Regions from separate parts of the Mucilaginibacter sp. AK015 genome, predicted to be linked through region 2. Evidence: riboswitches for the same ligand, from Rfam matches in the RefSeq annotation. Region 2 holds a riboswitch; each other region holds the start of a gene.
What was found. Region 2 has a riboswitch for S-adenosylmethionine ahead of metH (methionine synthase). Riboswitches for the same ligand answer to the same signal wherever they lie in the genome.
Positions count from the first base shown of each region.

Region 1: another riboswitch for S-adenosylmethionine. It lies ahead of HDC91_RS02505 (O-acetylhomoserine aminocarboxypropyltransferase/cysteine synthase family protein); the one in region 2 lies ahead of metH (methionine synthase).
Region 3: another riboswitch for S-adenosylmethionine. It lies ahead of HDC91_RS09645 (peroxiredoxin); the one in region 2 lies ahead of metH (methionine synthase).

Region 1 covers NZ_JACHCV010000001.1:585,521-591,682, forward strand. Annotated here, with positions in the region: gene HDC91_RS02490 (histidine phosphatase family protein) at 1-208, opposite strand, end outside; gene mqnE (aminofutalosine synthase MqnE) at 333-1,526, opposite strand; gene HDC91_RS02500 (PLP-dependent aspartate aminotransferase family protein) at 1,712-2,827, shown strand; SAM riboswitch class I at 2,991-3,103, shown strand; gene HDC91_RS02505 (O-acetylhomoserine aminocarboxypropyltransferase/cysteine synthase family protein) at 3,339-4,652, shown strand; gene metX (homoserine O-acetyltransferase) at 4,750-5,805, shown strand; gene HDC91_RS02515 (homoserine dehydrogenase) at 5,805-6,162, shown strand, end outside.
Region 2 covers NZ_JACHCV010000004.1:119,743-125,904, reverse strand. Annotated here, with positions in the region: gene murQ (N-acetylmuramic acid 6-phosphate etherase) at 1-533, shown strand, start outside; gene HDC91_RS15465 (hypothetical protein) at 637-1,203, shown strand; gene HDC91_RS15460 (Bax inhibitor-1/YccA family protein) at 1,297-2,037, shown strand; SAM riboswitch class I at 2,511-2,622, shown strand; gene metH (methionine synthase) at 2,753-6,162, shown strand, end outside.
Region 3 covers NZ_JACHCV010000002.1:111,600-117,761, forward strand. Annotated here, with positions in the region: partial or broken gene HDC91_RS09635 (DUF5996 family protein) at 1-755, opposite strand, end outside; tRNA gene HDC91_RS09640 (tRNA-Cys) at 966-1,036, opposite strand; gene HDC91_RS09645 (peroxiredoxin) at 1,052-1,687, opposite strand; SAM riboswitch class I at 1,832-1,949, opposite strand; gene HDC91_RS09650 (SulP family inorganic anion transporter) at 2,063-3,610, opposite strand; gene HDC91_RS09655 (glycoside hydrolase family 2 TIM barrel-domain containing protein) at 3,660-4,727, opposite strand; gene HDC91_RS09660 (PAS domain-containing sensor histidine kinase) at 5,164-6,162, shown strand, end outside.

The sequences.
Region 1 (6,162 bases), on a different contig from region 2:
TAAATTGCTGTACGCTTTGCTGCGTGCGTTTTAAAGCTGATACATAAATCTTATCAAAAGGTATATCTTTATAAGCCTCATAAAATTGGTTTGCCTGGCGGCGGCCTTCATCGTTCAGATCGGTATCGCGCCCGCGGCCCTGCACAATGCCTTGTTTGTTAAGGTCGGTTTGGCCGTGGCGTGTTATATATAATGTTTTTTGAATCATTGTTCATTAGTTCAATTGTTCATCAGTTCATTGGTTCGGATGTTGGCTAACTATCTCATTAGTTTATTGGTAAGTACCAATGAATAAATGAGCTAATGAACCAGTGAACCAACAGACCAATAAACTAATTAATAACCGGCAATTTATAAAAGCGCGGTTTTGCTTCTTCGGCAAACTGGTAGTCGTTATAATCGGTAATCACATTGTAAAGCGTATCGCGCTCTATGGGGTAACGGCCCGCATGCTTTATCAGGTCAACCAGTTCTTTTGTACTCATGGCCGGTTTTTGTTCTTCGGCACCCGCCATCGAGTATATTTTGGTGGTATCGTCAAGCGTGCCGTCTATATCATCAACCCCGAAATTTAGCGATAGCTGCGCGGTGGTGCGGCTTATCATGGCCCAATAGGCTTTTATATGGTCAAAGTTATCAAGATAAATGCGCGCTATGGCGTAGTTGCGCAGATCTTCTACAACGGTTGATTCGGGCACGTTACTCATCTGGTTATCGCGGTTGCGGAATTTCAGCGGGATAAAGGTTTGGAAGCCCCCCGTCCTGTCCTGTAACTGGCGCAGGCGTTCCATATGGTCCACCCGGTGATAAAATTTTTCGATGTGCCCGTAAAGCATAGTAGCGTTAGATCGCATGCCCAGTTTGTGCCACTCCTCGTGTATGGCCAGCCATTGGTCGCCGGTACATTTATCTTTGGCTATCAAGTCGCGCACTTCAGGATGAAATATCTCCGCCCCTCCTCCCGGTATCGATTCCAGGCCCGCATCCTTCATCAGCTTCATACCGGTAGCATAATCTATTTTAGCTTTTTTAAATATATAATGGTACTCTACCGGTGTTAAAGCTTTTACATGCAGATCCGGCCGGTGGGCTTTTATTTTACTGAATAGTTCGCTGTAAAAAGCTACATCGTACTGCGGTAAAACCCCGCCTACAATATGCACTTCGGTAACGGGTTGGTCATCGTACTTTTTAACAATGTCGAGCATCTCCTGCATCGTGTATTCCCACCCGTCGGCACGTTGTTTTATGAGGCGCGAGTAGGAGCAAAATTTGCAATCGTAAACACAAAGATTAGTCGGCTCGATATGAAAGTTACGGTTAAAATAAGTTTTGTCACCGTGTTTTTGTTCGCGTATGTAGTTGGCAAGTACTCCCAGGTAGCCCAGTTCAGCTTTTTCGTAAAGCAAAACGCCTTCATCAAAAGTGATGCGCTGGTTATGAAGTACCTTCTCGGCAATGTTCTTAAGCTCGGGTAAAAGTTGGGGGTTATCCAGCAATACCCTGAAGTTTTCTGATACTTCCATTTAGAAAAATATTTGAGCAAATGTAGCAATTTGCATTAGTTTTAAAACGTACCTACTAATTTGGAACGTGTTTAAACACGCAAGTATGACAATGATGTTACAGTAGGAAAATGTAGAACCATTTTGCATCGGCCGCTATTGATAACTGAATTTTCTTGGTTAATTTGGCGACATTATTCCCTGTTATGAAAATAGAAACTATCGCCATCCACGCCGGTAACCACACCGATGCCTCATCCAAAGCTGTTGTACAACCAATCGTAATGTCGACCACGTTTGAGCGTGATGAAGATGGCGGATTTTCATCGGGTTATCAATACAGCCGTTCGGCAAACCCTAACCGTGCATCGTTAGAAAATGTATTGGCACAGTTAGAAGGCGGCGCTGAAGCGGCGGCATTTTCATCAGGTAATGCGGCGGGTATGTCGGTATTTCAATCGCTTGAGCCGGGCACACACATCATTTGCCCCGACGATATGTATCACGGACTGCGCAACCAGCTTAAAACGTTGTTTGAGGGCATTTTGGATTTTGATTTTATTGATGTGAATGACGAGGATGCGTTAAACGCCCATATTAAACCCAATACCGGTGTAATATGGATAGAAACGCCGTCTAATCCGCTGCTGAAAATTACTGACATCAAAAAGGTAGTTGCTATTGCACGCGGGCATAATATTAAGGTGGTTTGCGATAATACCTTTGCCACCCCACTGTGCCAGCAGCCGCTCGCATTGGGTGCCGACCTGGTGATGCACTCTTCCACTAAGTATTTTGGCGGTCACAGCGATTTAATGGGCGGGGCGCTTATTACTGCTCAGAAAAACCACTGGTGGGAAAAGATCCAAAATGTACAAACTATGGGCGGCGCGGTACCCTCGCCTATGGACTGTTACTACCTGGTACGCAGCATCAAAACCCTGCCTTACCGTGTAAAGGGGCATGTGCATAATGCCTTGCTTTTAGCGGAATTTTTAGAGAAACACCCCGCCGTTGAAAGCGTGATGTATCCCGGTTTGCCATCGCACCCGCAGTATGATATTGTAAAAGCGCAGATGAGTTATCCCGGTGCCATGATGTCATTCACCCTTAAAGGAGGCGAAGACAAAGCAAAAAAAGTGGTGAACGCGCTAAAGATCTTTACCCAGGCCACCAGCCTTGGTGGCGTTGAAAGCCTGATAGAACATCGTGCATCTGTTGAAGGCCCTGATACCAAAACTCCTTTTAACCTGTTAAGGGTATCGGTTGGGTTAGAGCATATTGATGACCTGATAGAGGATCTGGAACAGGCAATGGCATAAATTTAAAATTCAGGCCATTATCTTGGTTCCTAAAGAACGCCGTCTTATTGACAAATGACAATTAAATTAAAATTTAATTTGGAACTTAAATCCTTATTGACCTATATTTGAAACATTATTTGGTAGCGATACCAATCGATCAATTTTCCCTCACACGGATTTTGATTTATAAAGAAGCGGCGAGAGATCAGGCTCGATGAACCGCTGGCAACCCTACAAGGTGTAGAAGGTGCCAATTCCTGTCCCGGAAAATATGTTACCCGGGGGATATAAATTAATAGTCATGAATAGTCTGATTTATTTAGCACAACAAAACACATCGCAAACCCAAACGGGTGTTTCTTCTGTATACAACCTTTCTGCAGGCTGTATTTGTATGTGTTGCTGCTGCTGTTGATGCAGTACACGTTCCCTTTTTCTGTTTCCCGAAAAAACACGTGATGCCCGCTTAGGATAGCTTTATCCTGTCATAATTGTAATATTTCATCAATATCCCTTAAATCTACAGAACATGTCTAATTTAAAATTCGAAACACTGCAACTGCACGCCGGTCAGGAAGTTGATGCTGTAACAGGCTCGCGCGCGGTACCCTTATATCAAACTGCTTCATACGTTTTCAATAATGCCGAGCACGGCGCAAACCTGTTCGCGCTAAAAGAGTTCGGTAATATCTATACCCGTATCATGAACCCTACTACCGATGTTTTTGAAAAGCGCATTGCAGCCCTTGAGGGCGGCATCGCAGCTTTGGCAACAGCATCGGGCCAGGCGGCTCAGTTTATCGCACTGAATAATATCCTGCAGGCTGGCGATAACTTTGTCACCTCTCCTTTCTTGTATGGAGGTACTTACAACCAGTTTAAGGTGGCGTTTAAGCGCCTGGGTATCGAGGTGCGGTTTGCCCAGGACGATACCGCCGAAAATATTGAAAAACATATCGATGGTAAAACTAAAGCCATCTATACCGAAACTATTGGAAACCCCGGTTTCAGCATTCCCGATTTTGAAAAGCTGGCGGCCTTAGCCAAAAAGCACGATCTGCCGCTGATAGTAGATAACACTTTCGCCGCCGGCGGATACCTGTTTCGCCCGTTGCAGCATGGCGCGCATGTGGTTGTAGAATCTACCACCAAGTGGATAAACGGCCATGGTACCAGTATTGGCGGCGCTATTATAGATGGCGGCACATATAACTGGGGCAACGGCAAATTCCCGCAGTTTACCGAGCCAAGCGAGGGTTATCACGGGTTAATTTTTAACGATGTATTTGGCATTAACGGCCCGTTTGGCAATATCAATTTCATTATCCGCGCCCGTGTGGAAGGTCTGAGAGATTTTGGGCCTGCGCAGTCGCCGTTTAACTCGTGGCTTAATATACAGGGCTTAGAAACCTTGTCGCTGCGTGTACAGCGCCATGTTGATAACGCCCTTGAACTGGCCAAATGGCTGGAGCAGCACCCGCAGGTGGCATCTGTTAATTATCCGGGGCTGGAGTCCTCTCCCTATCATATCCTTGCAAAAAAATACCTGAAAAATGGTTTTGGCGCGGTGCTTACTTTCGAAATAAAGGGCGGTAAGGAAGCAGCTAACCAGGTGATAGATAATTTAAAGCTGGTGAGCCACCTGGCCAATATGGGCGATGCTAAAACATTGATCATTCAGCCATCGGCAACCACGCACCAGCAGCTTAGCGACGCGGAACAAGTGTCGGCAGGGGTAACTCCTGCGCAGTTGCGGGTAGCAGTTGGCATTGAACATATAGATGATATCAAGGCTGATTTTGAACAGGCATTTGCCAAAGTACAACAACCGGAATTAGTTTAATTTTTTCAAGAATTTTTTAGTTTTTTTTAGTTTTTTAAGTGATGTTATCAGGGAGCGGTTGTTCAGGCAACTGCTCCCGAAATAACGAAAGTAACAAATGAGCACACAAAGTTTTACCTATACCGGAACGTTTGAACTGGAATCCGGCCAGAAGCTACAGGGACTTGAGATCGGCTTTAATACCTATGGAAACCTCAATAAAAACCGGGATAATGTAGTGTGGGTATGCCATGCCCTCACTGCAAATTCCGATGTTTTTGACTGGTGGAAAGGCCTTTTCGGCCCCAATGACCACTTTAATCCCGAGGATCATTTTATTGTTTGCGCCAATGTTTTGGGATCGCCTTATGGCACCGTTAATCCGTTAAGTATTAACCCCGCTACAGGGCAGCCTTATTACCTGGCATTCCCGGAGTTTACGATCAGGGACATTGTTAAGGCGCATAAGATACTTGCAGACCATCTGGAAATTGAGCATATCGAAATACTATTGGGCGGATCATTAGGCGGCCAGCAGGCTATCGAGTGGAGCATAATTGAGCCCGAACGTATTAAAAACCTGATACTGATAGCAACCAATGCACTCCACTCACCCTGGGGTATTGCCTTTAACGAGTCGCAACGCCTGGCCATTAGTGCCGATCGTACCTTTTACGCCGGATCGCCTGACGGCGGCAGTAAAGGGTTAAAGGCCGCGCGAAGCATTGCACTACTATCCTATCGCAGCTATAAAACCTATGCTATCACTCAACAGGAAGATAGCGATACCGTTACCGATAATTTTAAAGCATCAACCTATCAGAACTACCAGGGGCAAAAGCTGGTGAACCGCTTTAATGCTTACAGCTACTGGTACCTGTCAAAAGCGATGGACTCGCACAATGTTGGCCGTGGCAGGCATGGCATAGATAAAGCGCTTAGCCTGATCAAGGCACGCACGCTGATTATCGGTATCAAATCTGATGTGTTGTTCCCTATAGAGGAACAACAGTACCTGTTCAGGCATATTCCAAAATCGGCCTTTGCCGAACTGGATTCGTTTTACGGGCACGATGGCTTTTTAATTGAAACAGAAGACCTTACAAATATCATCACGTCGTTTTTTAAAACAGATGTAAAAGGAAAAATTATTGAACTACAAAAAATCGCTTAATGAGTAAGAAATTAAATATAGGCCTGTTCGGATTTGGCGTTGTAGGCCAGGGATTGTACGATATCATCAAAACCAAGAACCTTAACCTGGAGATTGTCAAGATCGCGATAAAAAATCCCGAAAAGGAACGGTCGTTGCCGAAAGAATTATTCACCACAGACAGGTACGAGATATTAAACAATCCCGAGATCAATACGGTGGTTGAACTTATAAACGATACCGAGGCCGCGTTCGAGATCGTATCGCGGGCCTTAAGCTCGGGTAAAAATGTGGTATCGGCCAGTAAAAAAATGATCGCCACGTACCTTGACGAATTGATAGCGCTGCAGCACCAGTATGGCACTTCGCTGCTTTATG
Region 2 (6,162 bases):
TGGTTGGCATTATAGCGGGCGGCGATACTGCCATACGCAAAGCCGTTGAATTTGCCGAAGATGACCGTGAACAGGCGTGGAAAGATCTGCAAAAATTTAATATCACCGGTAAGGATGTAGTAGTGGGCATTGCGGCATCGGGCACTACGCCCTATGTTATTGGCGGGTTAAAAAAGGCTAAGCAGCATGGCGTAGCCACAGGCTGTATAGTTTGTAATGCAGGCAGCCCCGTAGCTGCTGCGGCCGAATATCCCGTTGAAGTGGTTACCGGTCCCGAGTTTGTAACCGGCAGCACCCGCATGAAGGCCGGCACCGCGCAAAAACTGGTATTAAATATGCTCAGCACAAGTGTAATGATACAATTGGGCCGCGTAAAGGGTAATAAAATGGTAGATATGCAGTTATCCAATAATAAATTGGTACACCGCGGCACCCGTATGGTAATGGCCGAAACCGGCTTGCCTGAAGAAGAAGCCGCTGAGCTATTAAAGAAACATGGCAGTGTGCGCAAGGCGGTAGATAGCTTGAGATAGATATGCAAATGAACAGGATTAGATGTGCAGATATGCAAATATGCAGATGTGCAGATGAGGAAAATAAAAAAGTCTCCCTGGCGGGGGGAGGTTGGAGGGGGCTATGCACGAAATAGAACCATATTACCGATGGCGCGATGATTATGTAGCATCTGAGGATGAGTATTCGCCGTTTTATGCTACCGAGTACAGCGAGTTTGAATTTGATAAGCAGGTATATAATTATTTGCTGCACCCGCAGTGGGATTCTTTTGGGTCGAACACTCTGTACCTGAAGGTTTTGTTTGTTGATTACGATCGGGGTTACAGCATCATCGAGTTTATTGGCGAATGGAACGACGCCATTAACAATGATATTATGCTGATGAAACGCGAACTTTTTGACCTGATGGTTGACCAGGGCATAAACAAATTTATACTGATAGGTGAGAACGTGCTTAACTTTCACTTCTCTGACGACAGCTATTACGAAGAGTGGTTCCAGGAGGTTGAAGATGGCTGGATAGCCGGCATAAACTTCCGCGACCATGTGATATCCGAGTTTAAACACAGCAACATTGATTATTACATCAATTTTGGCGGTCAGCTTGATGACCTTCACTGGAGGGCATTGAAGCCGCTGCAAATGTTTAAAAAAGTAGAAGAGCAGTTAACTAAAAGATTAAGTTAGAATTCACAGCCAATTGTAACCTTTTTAACAGGTACAACTTTTTCAATCATTACATCGTTTTTATTATATTCGTACAAATAATTTCTGAAATACATGGAAACCAAAACCGATAATTTTGAATACGTTTACGATAACGTAAGTTACGTAGAAAACCCTGAAGCATCCCGCAAGTTCATTGCTAATGTATTTGTGTGGATGTTTGTTGCTTTGGGCATATCATCTGCATGCACATACCTGTTTGCTTTTATACCGCAGCTGTCAGCCATGCTGCGCGACCCGGAAACCGGGCAGAACAACATTTTAGGTATCGTTACTATGTTTGCGCCGCTAATTTTTATATTAATTTTAAGAGGTCGTTTTGAAAAAATGAGTTTAATATCAACCGTTGTAATGTTTGTAGCATTTTCGGCTGTTATGGGTATTAGCATTAGCTATATATTTTACTTATATTCTTTTGGAACTATAGCATCATCCTTCATAACAGCAGCCGTAGTGTTTGGAGTTATGGCTATCGGCGGTTATACTACTCAGCAGGACCTTACAAAATTTGGTTCTATCCTGATCATGCTGCTTATTGGCGGTATAATTGCTACGGTTCTGAATGTTTTTTTATTCCGTAGCAGTAGCTTTGATTTACTTATCAGCTACATAATGGTTGCGATATTTGTTGGCTTAACTGCCTTTAATGTACAAAGGTTAAAAAGGATTGGCGCCGGTATAGAATATGGAGACGCGGATGGCAAAAAACTGGCAATTATGGGTGCGTTAACGCTGTATATGAATTTCGTTAACTTGTTCCTGTGGTTGTTGCGCATTTTCGGCAACAGAAGATAATCGGATATCATAAATAAAAATTGAAAGCCGTTTGCTATCAGCAGGCGGCTTTTTTGGTTCAAAGGTTTTGGCTAAGCCATGAAGACCTGAGTGTTATCCGTCCCATAAATGGAACGGCAATAAACCCTGCTTAAATAGAACTTGCTTTGTCCCGCATATAGTACAAATCGCACAATTGAAATGAATCACGGCCGCTTTCGTTCGCCCCATAAATCGGGCGGCAATGAACCCGGCTTAAAATATAACTTGTTTTGCCCCTCAAACAGTACGGTTGAAAATCGAATCATGCCGTTTGCTTTATTCAACGGGTAGCGTTGCTTTGTCCCGCATACGGTACAAACGGTACAGTTTGAAAATGGAATCATTGCCGTTGGCTTTAGCCAACGGATAGCCAGACAAATCATTTTGGCTTCAGCCAAACTTCGTGTAATTTATACGCTTGCACTTTACAACATTATTACTCATATTTGTACCGCTTATGGAGAAAGACGGAGGGATTAGACCCTGCGATGTCTTAGCAACCTGTTACTTAACAAGGTGCTACATTCTACTCCGGTTAAAAGAATAACCGGGGACAGATAAGTGAAAGTCAATTTAACACCCGACTTTTCGAGTAAGCTGGAATAGATATGAGATTTTAGACGTGAGATATGAGATAGCCTTAGCTATGCTTTTTTTCTCAAATCTCAAATTCTCCTGTCTCACATCTCAACAAATGGATATTAGAAGAGAGTTACAAAAGCGCATTCTGGTTATTGACGGAGCTATGGGTACCATGATACAGCGGTACGAGCTCACCGAGCAGGATTTTCGCGGGGAGCGTTTTCGCGACCACCCATCCGATCTGAAAGGCAATAACGACCTGCTGAACATCACCCGGCCGGATGTGATCAAAGCTATCCATGCCGAGTACCTGGAGGCGGGTGCAGACATCATCGAAACAAATACTTTTAGCACACAACGCATATCGCTGGCCGATTATCACCTCGAGGAACTTGATTATGAACTGAGTTACGAGGGTGCCCGCATTGCGCGTGAAGTAGCCAACGAATACACCAAACGCGACCTTTCAAAACCGCGCTTTGTAGCCGGAGCCGTAGGTCCCACAAACCGTACCGCATCGCTGTCGCCGGATGTGAACGACCCGGGTTACCGCGCCGTTACCTTTGACGACCTGGCCGAGGCTTATTACGCCCAGGTACGGGGTTTGGTTGATGGCGGCTCGGACCTGTTACTGGTTGAAACCATATTTGATACCCTGAACGCCAAGGCAGCACTGTTCGCCATCGACAGGTATAAAAGTGAATGCAAGGCAGCCGGTAAAGATTACCCTGCCTTTAGGGAAACCGGCGGCATCATGATATCGGGTACCATTACAGACGCATCAGGCCGTACCTTATCAGGGCAAACGGTAGAGGCATTTTGGAACTCTATCAGTCACGCCCACCTCTTATCGGTAGGGTTAAACTGTGCTTTGGGCGCCCGCGAGATGCGGCCCCACTTAGAGGAGCTGTCTGAAAAGGCGGGTGTGTTCATCTCCGCCTACCCCAACGCGGGCCTGCCAAACGAATTTGGCGCTTATGACGAGACCCCGCACGAAACCGCTCACCAGGTTGATGATTTTATGAAGGCAGGCCTGGTAAATATAGTAGGCGGCTGCTGTGGCACCACGCCCGAGCATATTAAATGTATTGCCGATAAGGCCGCTAAATATCCGCCAAGGCAGATACCCGAAATTAAGCCCTACCTGCGCCTAAGCGGGCTGGAAGCCGTTACCCTTACGCCCGAAACAAACTTTGTAAATATTGGCGAGCGTACCAATATTACCGGGTCGCCAAAATTTTCTAAACTTATCCTTGCCGAAGATTATGAGGCCGCCCTGAGCGTTGCCCTGCAGCAGGTAGAAGGCGGCGCACAGGTGATCGATATCAACATGGACGAGGGGATGATCGACTCGGAAGCTGTGATGGTAAAATTCCTGAACCTGGTTGCCAGTGAACCGGATATTGCCAAACTGCCCATCATGATCGATTCCTCCAAATGGTCGGTTATCGAGGCCGGGCTTAAATGCCTGCAGGGCAAAGGTATCGTCAACTCTATCTCGCTGAAAGAAGGCGAAGAGAAATTTAAAGAATATGCCCGCAAAATATTAAGCTACGGCGCTGCCACAGTAGTAATGGCCTTTGATGAAACGGGGCAGGCCGATTCGCTGGAACGCCGTAAAGAGATTTGCGAACGCAGTTACCGTATTCTGGTTGATGAGGTTGGTTTTCCACCCCAGGATATCATCTTCGATCCCAATATTTTAACCGTAGCAACCGGGCTGGAAGAGCATAACAACTATGCAGTAGATTTTATTGAGGCTACCCGCTGGATAAAACAAAACCTGCCGCTGGCCAAGGTTAGCGGTGGGGTAAGTAACATATCGTTCTCGTTCCGGGGCAATAACGTGGTACGCGAAGCAATGCACTCGGCGTTCCTGTACCATGCCATAAAAGCCGGGCTGGATATGGGTATCGTAAACGCCGGGATGCTGGAAGTTTACGAGGAGATACCAAAAGACCTGCTTGAGCTTGTGGAAGACGTTTTACTAAACCGCCGCGAAGATGCCACCGAGCGTTTGGTTGAGTTTGCCGATACCATTAAAAGCAAAGGTAAAGAAGTGGTGCGCGACGAAGAATGGCGCAAGGGGACGGTAGAACAGCGCCTGTCGCACGCGCTGGTAAAAGGCATTATCGAGTACCTGGATGATGATGTAGAAGAAGCGCGCCAGAAATTTGCCAAGCCCTTAGAGGTTATTGAAGGCCCGCTGATGGATGGCATGAACGTAGTAGGCGACCTGTTTGGCGCCGGTAAAATGTTTTTGCCGCAGGTGGTAAAATCGGCCCGGGTAATGAAAAAGGCGGTGGCATATTTACTCCCCTTTATCGAACAGGAGAAACAACGCGTTATTGATGCCGGTGAGGATAGCAGCGGCAGTCGTGCTAATGCTGGCAAGGTATTAATGGCCACCGTAAAAGGCGATGTGCACGATATTGGTAAAAATATAGTAGGCGTGGTATTGGCCTGTAACAACTTCGAGGTGATAGATCTTGGGGTAATGGTACCGGCGCAAAAGATAATTGAAGAAGCAAGAAAACACGAGGTGGATATCATCGGCCTTAGCGGTTTAATTACCCCGTCGCTCGACGAGATGGTGCATTTTGCCAAAGAAATGGAGCGCGAAGGTTTTACCATTCCGCTGATCATTGGCGGGGCAACTACCTCGCGCATCCACGCGGCAGTAAAGGTAGCGCCGCATTATTCTGGCGGGGCTATTCATGTGTTGGATGCATCGCGCAGCGTAACCGTTTGCAGCAGCCTGATGAACCGTGATACCCGCGAGGATTATATACAGGGCATAAAAGACGAATACGCCAAAGCCCGGGAAGCCCATGCCAACAAAAAAAGCGACAAGCGTTTTGTAAGCATTGAACAGGCCCGGGAGCAAAAGTTTCAGATAGACCTGAAAACCGTAGCGCCCGCGCCTGCTTTTACCGGTATTAAAGCATTTGAAAACTTTCCGCTGGAAGAGCTGGTGCCTTATATCGACTGGACACCGTTCTTTCATACCTGGGAGTTACGCGGCAGCTACCCTAAAATATTTGCCGATAAGTTTGTGGGCGACGAAGCCCAGAAGCTTTTTGACGACGCACAGGTACTGTTAAAGAAAATTGTTGACGAAAAACTGCTTCGCGCGAGTGGTGTTATTGGCTTTTGGCCGGCAAACAGCGTTGGCGACGATATTGAATTATATACCGACGACACCCGGCAGCATTTGCTTACGCGTATTCATACGCTTCGCCAGCAAAACGAAAAGGTGAAAGGCGAACCCTATTATGCCCTGTCGGATTTTATCGCTCCGAAAGAAAGCGGTGTGGCCGATTATTTTGGCGGCTTCGCGGTGACAGCCGGACTTAGCTGCGACGAATTGGTGGCCGTGTTTGAGGCGGATCATGACGATTACAACAGCATTATGGCCAAAGCCATTGCCGATCGCTTTGCAGAAGCTTTTGCCGAAAAAATGCACGAACTGGTAAGAAAGGAATACTGGGGTTACGCAAAGGCTGAGCAATTAGGCGCGGA
Region 3 (6,162 bases), on a different contig from region 2:
TTCGGGTGGGCTCACCTGCTGCTTGCCGTAATCTTCAGGAGTTGGGTAACAATAGGCGTAGAACGCCGGCTGCGGAAACGCCTCGCTGCCCGGCCAAAACCCGCATGAGCTAACCTCGTGCGAGTATGCTTCCTGCATTACATCATCGGGCATGTTGGGCGCGCCGCCGGGGTGTTTGGGCGCCGGCCGGCCGCTGAAACGGGTAACTGCCAGGTCGAACGCGCCCCAAAAGAAATGTACCGGGCTGCATTTGCCCAAAAAGCCTGCCCTGAAATCAGTAAAAACATTGTGTATCCTGATGAGCGCCTGCCACAGGTTGTGCATCACATCGCTGTCGTAAGTACATGGCTTTTGGTTTTCGGCGAAGGGTATGGCCGGGTCAACCTCATTAGGCGCGGCATAAATTTCCACTTCAATACCCGCCAACCTCAGGTTAGCCATAACTCGTTGTAGAAAGCGGCTATGGTTTCGGCGCCTAATGCCGATGAGATATTTTCGCCCGTACTGGTGGTGATATGCAGTTGATGCTTTATAAAATCAAGGTCTATCTGGAACACCCCGCCGCCGTAGGGTATGCTGCCTGTTGTTAAGCCTGTAGCGCTTACATACAGCGTAACCTGCCACGAGTGGTTTATCCACGGCATTTTTTTGAGGCGCACCTTGCCTATCATTTGTGTCCACATGTGTACCGTGGCAAGGGTGTCCTTCAGGTAATGATAATCGAGTTTTGGCCAGGGGTGAGTGGTAGTGTTCATACGTAAAGATACAATGAAATGGGGGAATTTTTTATGTAGTGTGTTAGTTTACTCACCAAGCGACACTTCGTGCGTGGCCCTTTCTGCTACGCAAAGAGGGTGAAAAATTAGAGAGTGGCCAAGCCTGGCGATGACCGGGCAGTAACCAAAAAAGGCGATGGACTCCTCAGCCCACCGCCCCGTCATTATAGTCAGTCAGTATAGTTTCAGACGTCGCGGGTAGATTCGAACTACCGTTAAAGGTTTTGCAGACCCACACCTATCCTCTCGGCCACGCGACTTTATCTTTCAGCCAGTTATTTATTGGGCTGGGGCGTTGTACGCAAATACGGTTTTACCTCTTTAAACCCTTTAGGGAATTTAGCCGGGATATCTTCTGTTTTGATTGATGGAAGCACCACAACATCTTCGCCGTCTTTCCAATCGGCAGGGGTAGCAACGCTGTGGTAAGCGGTTAACTGCAGGCTATCTATCACCCTCAATATCTCCTGGAAATTTCTGCCGGTTGATGCCGGGTAGCTGATGATCAGTTTTATCTTTTTATCGGGGCCGATAATAAATAACGAGCGCACGGTTGCTGTTAGCGAAGCATTAGGATGTATCATGTCGTAAGCTTGCGATATCTCGCGGGTTTCATCGCCTATGATCGGGAACGTAACTTCAACATCCTGGGTCTCATTGATGTCTTTTATCCACCCCTTGTGCGATTCTACATTATCGGTGCTTAAGGCTACTACTTTTACATTACGCTTTGCAAACTCGTCTTTGAGCGCTGCGGTTTTGCCCAGTTCAGTGGTGCAAACGGGGGTATAATCAGCCGGGTGCGAGAAAAGCACACCCCAGCTATCGCCCAGGTATTCGTAAAAATCTATTTCTCCTTGTGATGTTTGTGCTTTAAAATTTGGGGCGTCGTCGCCAATTCGTAAACTCATGTCTTTTTAAATTTTAAGTTGATATAAAAATATACAGCCATTAATGCTATGCTAATAGTTACAAAACTTATACAGGAAATTTGAAGGGATGCCGGCAGATGCAAGAGCATGTTTTGGATGCAAAACATGGTGGTCTTTTAAATCAGCTTATCTGTCTCCGACGCTATGCGGCGAAGCAGGAATTAGCACCTTACACAAGCTAAAAGCTGTACAGGTTGCTAAGACATCATAGGGCCTTTCCCTCTGTCTTTCTGGATAAGTATATATTTAAAGAACGATTACATTACAAAAGTAATTATAAATTCTATAATTCCTATAGACTTTATAATTTATTTTTAACATCTGTTTTAAACAGCTAAATTTCAGGAAGATAATCTATATATTATAACTCTTTTCTGTTGCTACCCAGTAATGCGGGTCTTCCATAATATTTACATCAATAACATCAGCGGCATTTTTTAGCAAAGCGATGCAATCTTTACTCAGATGCTTTAAATGGAGTTTTTTGCCTGCCTTACGATATCGCTCTGTTAATTTGTTAAGGGCTTGGATACCCGACATATCGGCAACGCGACTGTCTTTAAAGTCTATAATCACTTCGTCAGGATCGCCGGAGATGTCAAACTTTTCAGAAAACGCCGTTACCGATCCAAAAAATAACGGGCCGTAAATTTCGTAATGTTTGGCGCCATTACCGTCTACATATTTACGGGCGCGGATGCGTTTTGCACTTTCCCAGGCAAATACCAGGGCCGATATAATAACGCCTATCAACACAGCCAATGCAAGGTTGTGCAGCAGTATAGTTATAACAGCAACTAATATCCCCACAAATACATCCTGTTTGGGCATTTTATTAAATATCCTGAAGCTTATCCATTCAAAAGTACCAAATGCCACCATGATCATCACACCGGTAAGGGCGGCCATTGGCAGTTTGCCTATAACAGGCGCCCCAAAAAGTATAATCAATAAAATAGTTAGCGATGCTATTATACCCGATAACCTTGCCCTGGCGCCTGCTGATAAGTTTACCAGGGTTTGCGCTATCATGGGGCAGCCGCCCATCCCAAAAAAGAAACCATTTAAAATATTGGCGCTTCCCTGGGCTATACATTCGCGGTTGCCGTTGCCCCTTGTTGCGGTCATTTCATCAACCAGGTTTAAGGTAAGCAGGCCCTCTGTTAAGCCTACAGCCGCCATAATTAAAGCATAAGGGAAAATAATGTTGAGTGTGTGCAGGCTTAAAGGTATGGCAGGAATATGAAAAGGCGGGAAGCCACCGCTGACAGATGCAATATCGCTTACTGTTTTTGTGTGGATACCAAAACCCAGCACCAAAACAAATACAACAATAATTGCCACCAGCGACGATGGTACCGCCCTGGTAATTTTTGGGAAAAGCACCACAATAGCTATGGTTAACGCCACAAGGCCGCCCATAATTAACAATGGAGCGCCGCTAAGCCAGGCCGGCTGCCCGTTAACCACCGTTTTAAATTGTTGTAGCTGCGCCATAAAAATGATCACCGCCAGGCCGTTTACAAAACCATACATAACAGGTTGCGGCACCAGCCGGATAAGCTTTGCCAGTTTAAACACCCCAATAGCGATCTGGATAATGCCTGCTAATGCCACTGCGGCAAATACATATTCTATCCCGTTGGCCTTCATTAATGCTATCAGCACTACAACCGTGGCCCCTGCCCCGCCCGAAACGAGCCCCGGCCTTCCGCCGAATATAGCGGTAACAAGCCCCATTATAAAAGCGGCATACAAACCTACCAATGGCGGGAAGCCCGCCAGTATGGCGAACGACAATGATTCGGGCATCATGGTCATGGCAACAGTAAGGCCGGCCAGTATTTCGGTTTTATAGTTAACCTTTTGTGTAAAATCGAATAATTTAAAGCTCGCCTTCATGGCCGCAAAGCTATAAAAATGCCTGCAACATACCGGGCGTATTGCTGTTCTACTTTCCGTTTAGTTTTTTTATCAGCTCCACTTCTTCGGCCCTGTAAGGTGTGCCATCCTTCCGGAATATATCGTGGAACCACTCTTTAGGTTCACTGCCATCAGGAATTGGGTTATCCCAGGCGTAAATGGTATTGGTTTTACCCATTACAAAACCCCAATTAAGTGCGCCCACGTTCTCTTTTTTGAGCATAGGCATTACATTGGCAAATTTGCTTCCGCGGGTGCGGGCCATATATTCGGTACAGATAAGCGGTTTGCCGTGGCTTTTTAATAGTTGTATAGTTTTTAGGTGTGAGGCTTCGTCGGTATAATCGTGGTAAGTAATAATATCCGAGTTAAGGGCCTGGTAGGCATTCAATTTTTCAAAACTCCAATCCCATAAACCAGCGGATACAGGCTGATCGGGGTTTACCGCCCGTGCCCAGGTAAATACTTTGTTAAGCAATGCAAGCGAGGCATCCTTTTTACCGGAATTGCCCGGCTCGTTATACAGGTCCCACAGCAGTATGCGCTTGTCGTGCTTAAAGGCAGTCATAACGTCAGTTACGTAAGCCTGCAACATGGCGGTTTCGCCGGGGTTGTTCAGGCGGTTGCCCGGGTCCTGAAGCCAGCCTGAATTGTGTACGCCAACCTTTGGCGCAGGCTGGGTGCCAATTTTGGCACCGGCGTTCCAGCAGTCATCAAAAAACACAAACATGGTTTTAATGCCGTGCTTATCGGCAATGGCGAGGTATCGGGCAATACGTTTTTTAAAACCGGCTTTATCCTGCTGCCAGGCAAGGCTATGCAAAAACACCCGCATGGTATTAAACCCTATCCCTTCGGCATAACCTAACTCCCGGTCGATGGTTGCAGGGTCGAACGTTGCCGCCTGCCACATCTCTAACTGGTTAATCGCGGTACTGGGTATAAAATCTGCACCGGTCATCCATTTATGCTGGCCGTACCAGGTATTGGCCTTGGCCACCGACCATACTTTACCTGCAGGCGTCGTTTGGGCGGCTGCGCCGGCCGTTATTGATATCAGAACAATTGTAAGCAGCTTCAAGAATTGTTTTCCCATCGTTGTAAATTTTGTAAGGCTAAATATAGAAAATGATGCTGTAATTAATAATGTCAAACTCACATATAATTTAAACGGATATAAACCGCCTAATACGCTACTGGATTTATGAACACATTGAATAGCAATAATATTTCTTTTCAGTTATGATATTATTTCGCCGAATATTATACTATTTTTATCCGCTCAAATTTTCATAACCCTGCGGGTAAAAAACCGTATAAGACCCTTACATTGTTTAATAAGGTAATTTTCAGCGCTATAGAAATTTTGACAATGACCAATAAGCGTTGAAAAGCCCGGATGGCAACCAATAAAAAATATTTAAGACTGCGGGTTTAATACAACTTTTGGTTTTAATTATAACAGAATTGTGCTTTTGGCATATATTTTATTAGGCCATGTGGTAATTATAGATTAGTGATTAAAGTGTAAAATGAGTTTTTCTGACGGTCATAAGTTTTCTGGCGAAAGCATAGCTCATATTGCGCGTATAATTGACAGCATACATTTAGGCATTTGGGAGTATAACACCGATACCAGGCAGGTTAAATGGTCGCCGGGGTTTTATACTGCGTTGGGGTATAAACCGGGCGAGATAGAATGCTCATACAATTACTTTTTTGAACATCTGCTATATTACCACGATAAACAGGCCTTCTTAGCCTCTACCCATCATACAAGGCTTGGCAATTCGCCGGTTGTGCATATCAGGCTGCTTACCAAACAAAATGGTTATCAATGGTTTGAAAGTACCACTCAAAAACATGATACCGCAGACGGACCGCTGATATACGGCGTACTTAGCAATATTAATGCGCTTAAAGTAAGCGAAACAAAAGTTGCTGAAAAAGAACTTAAGTGTGCCGAAATTGGACGTATAGCAAAAATTGGCAGCTGGGAAATCGATGCCGCTACAATGGCGTTGAGGTTTTCGAAAGAGACATACAACATTTTTGAACTGGATGCACAGCCCCCAATAACGGTACCCGAAGCCATCAGTTTTTTTGAACCGCAATATCGCCAGGTGCTTACAGCAGCTATCGAAAACGCTATAAAATATTCCAAGCCTTATGATATTGAGGTGTTATTTAAAACAGCCAGGAATAACGTAATATGGGTACGGTGCAAGGGTGTGCCTGTGCTTGATGATTATGGCAATTGCATTATCCTAAGGGGCATTTTCCAGGATATCGACAGCATCAAAAAGAAAGGTATCACGCTGCAATCATCTTTGAATTTGTTAGACGACCAAAACAAGCGGCTGCAAAACTTTGCTTACATTGTATCGCATAACCTGCGTTCGCACGCTGGAAACCTAAAGTTTATGGTAAACCTGTTTGAAGAATCGCACCTGCAGGACGACCGCACCGAAATTTTCTCGCACATCAAAACCATTAGCGAAAGCCTGAGCGCTACCATGGGGCATTTGGAT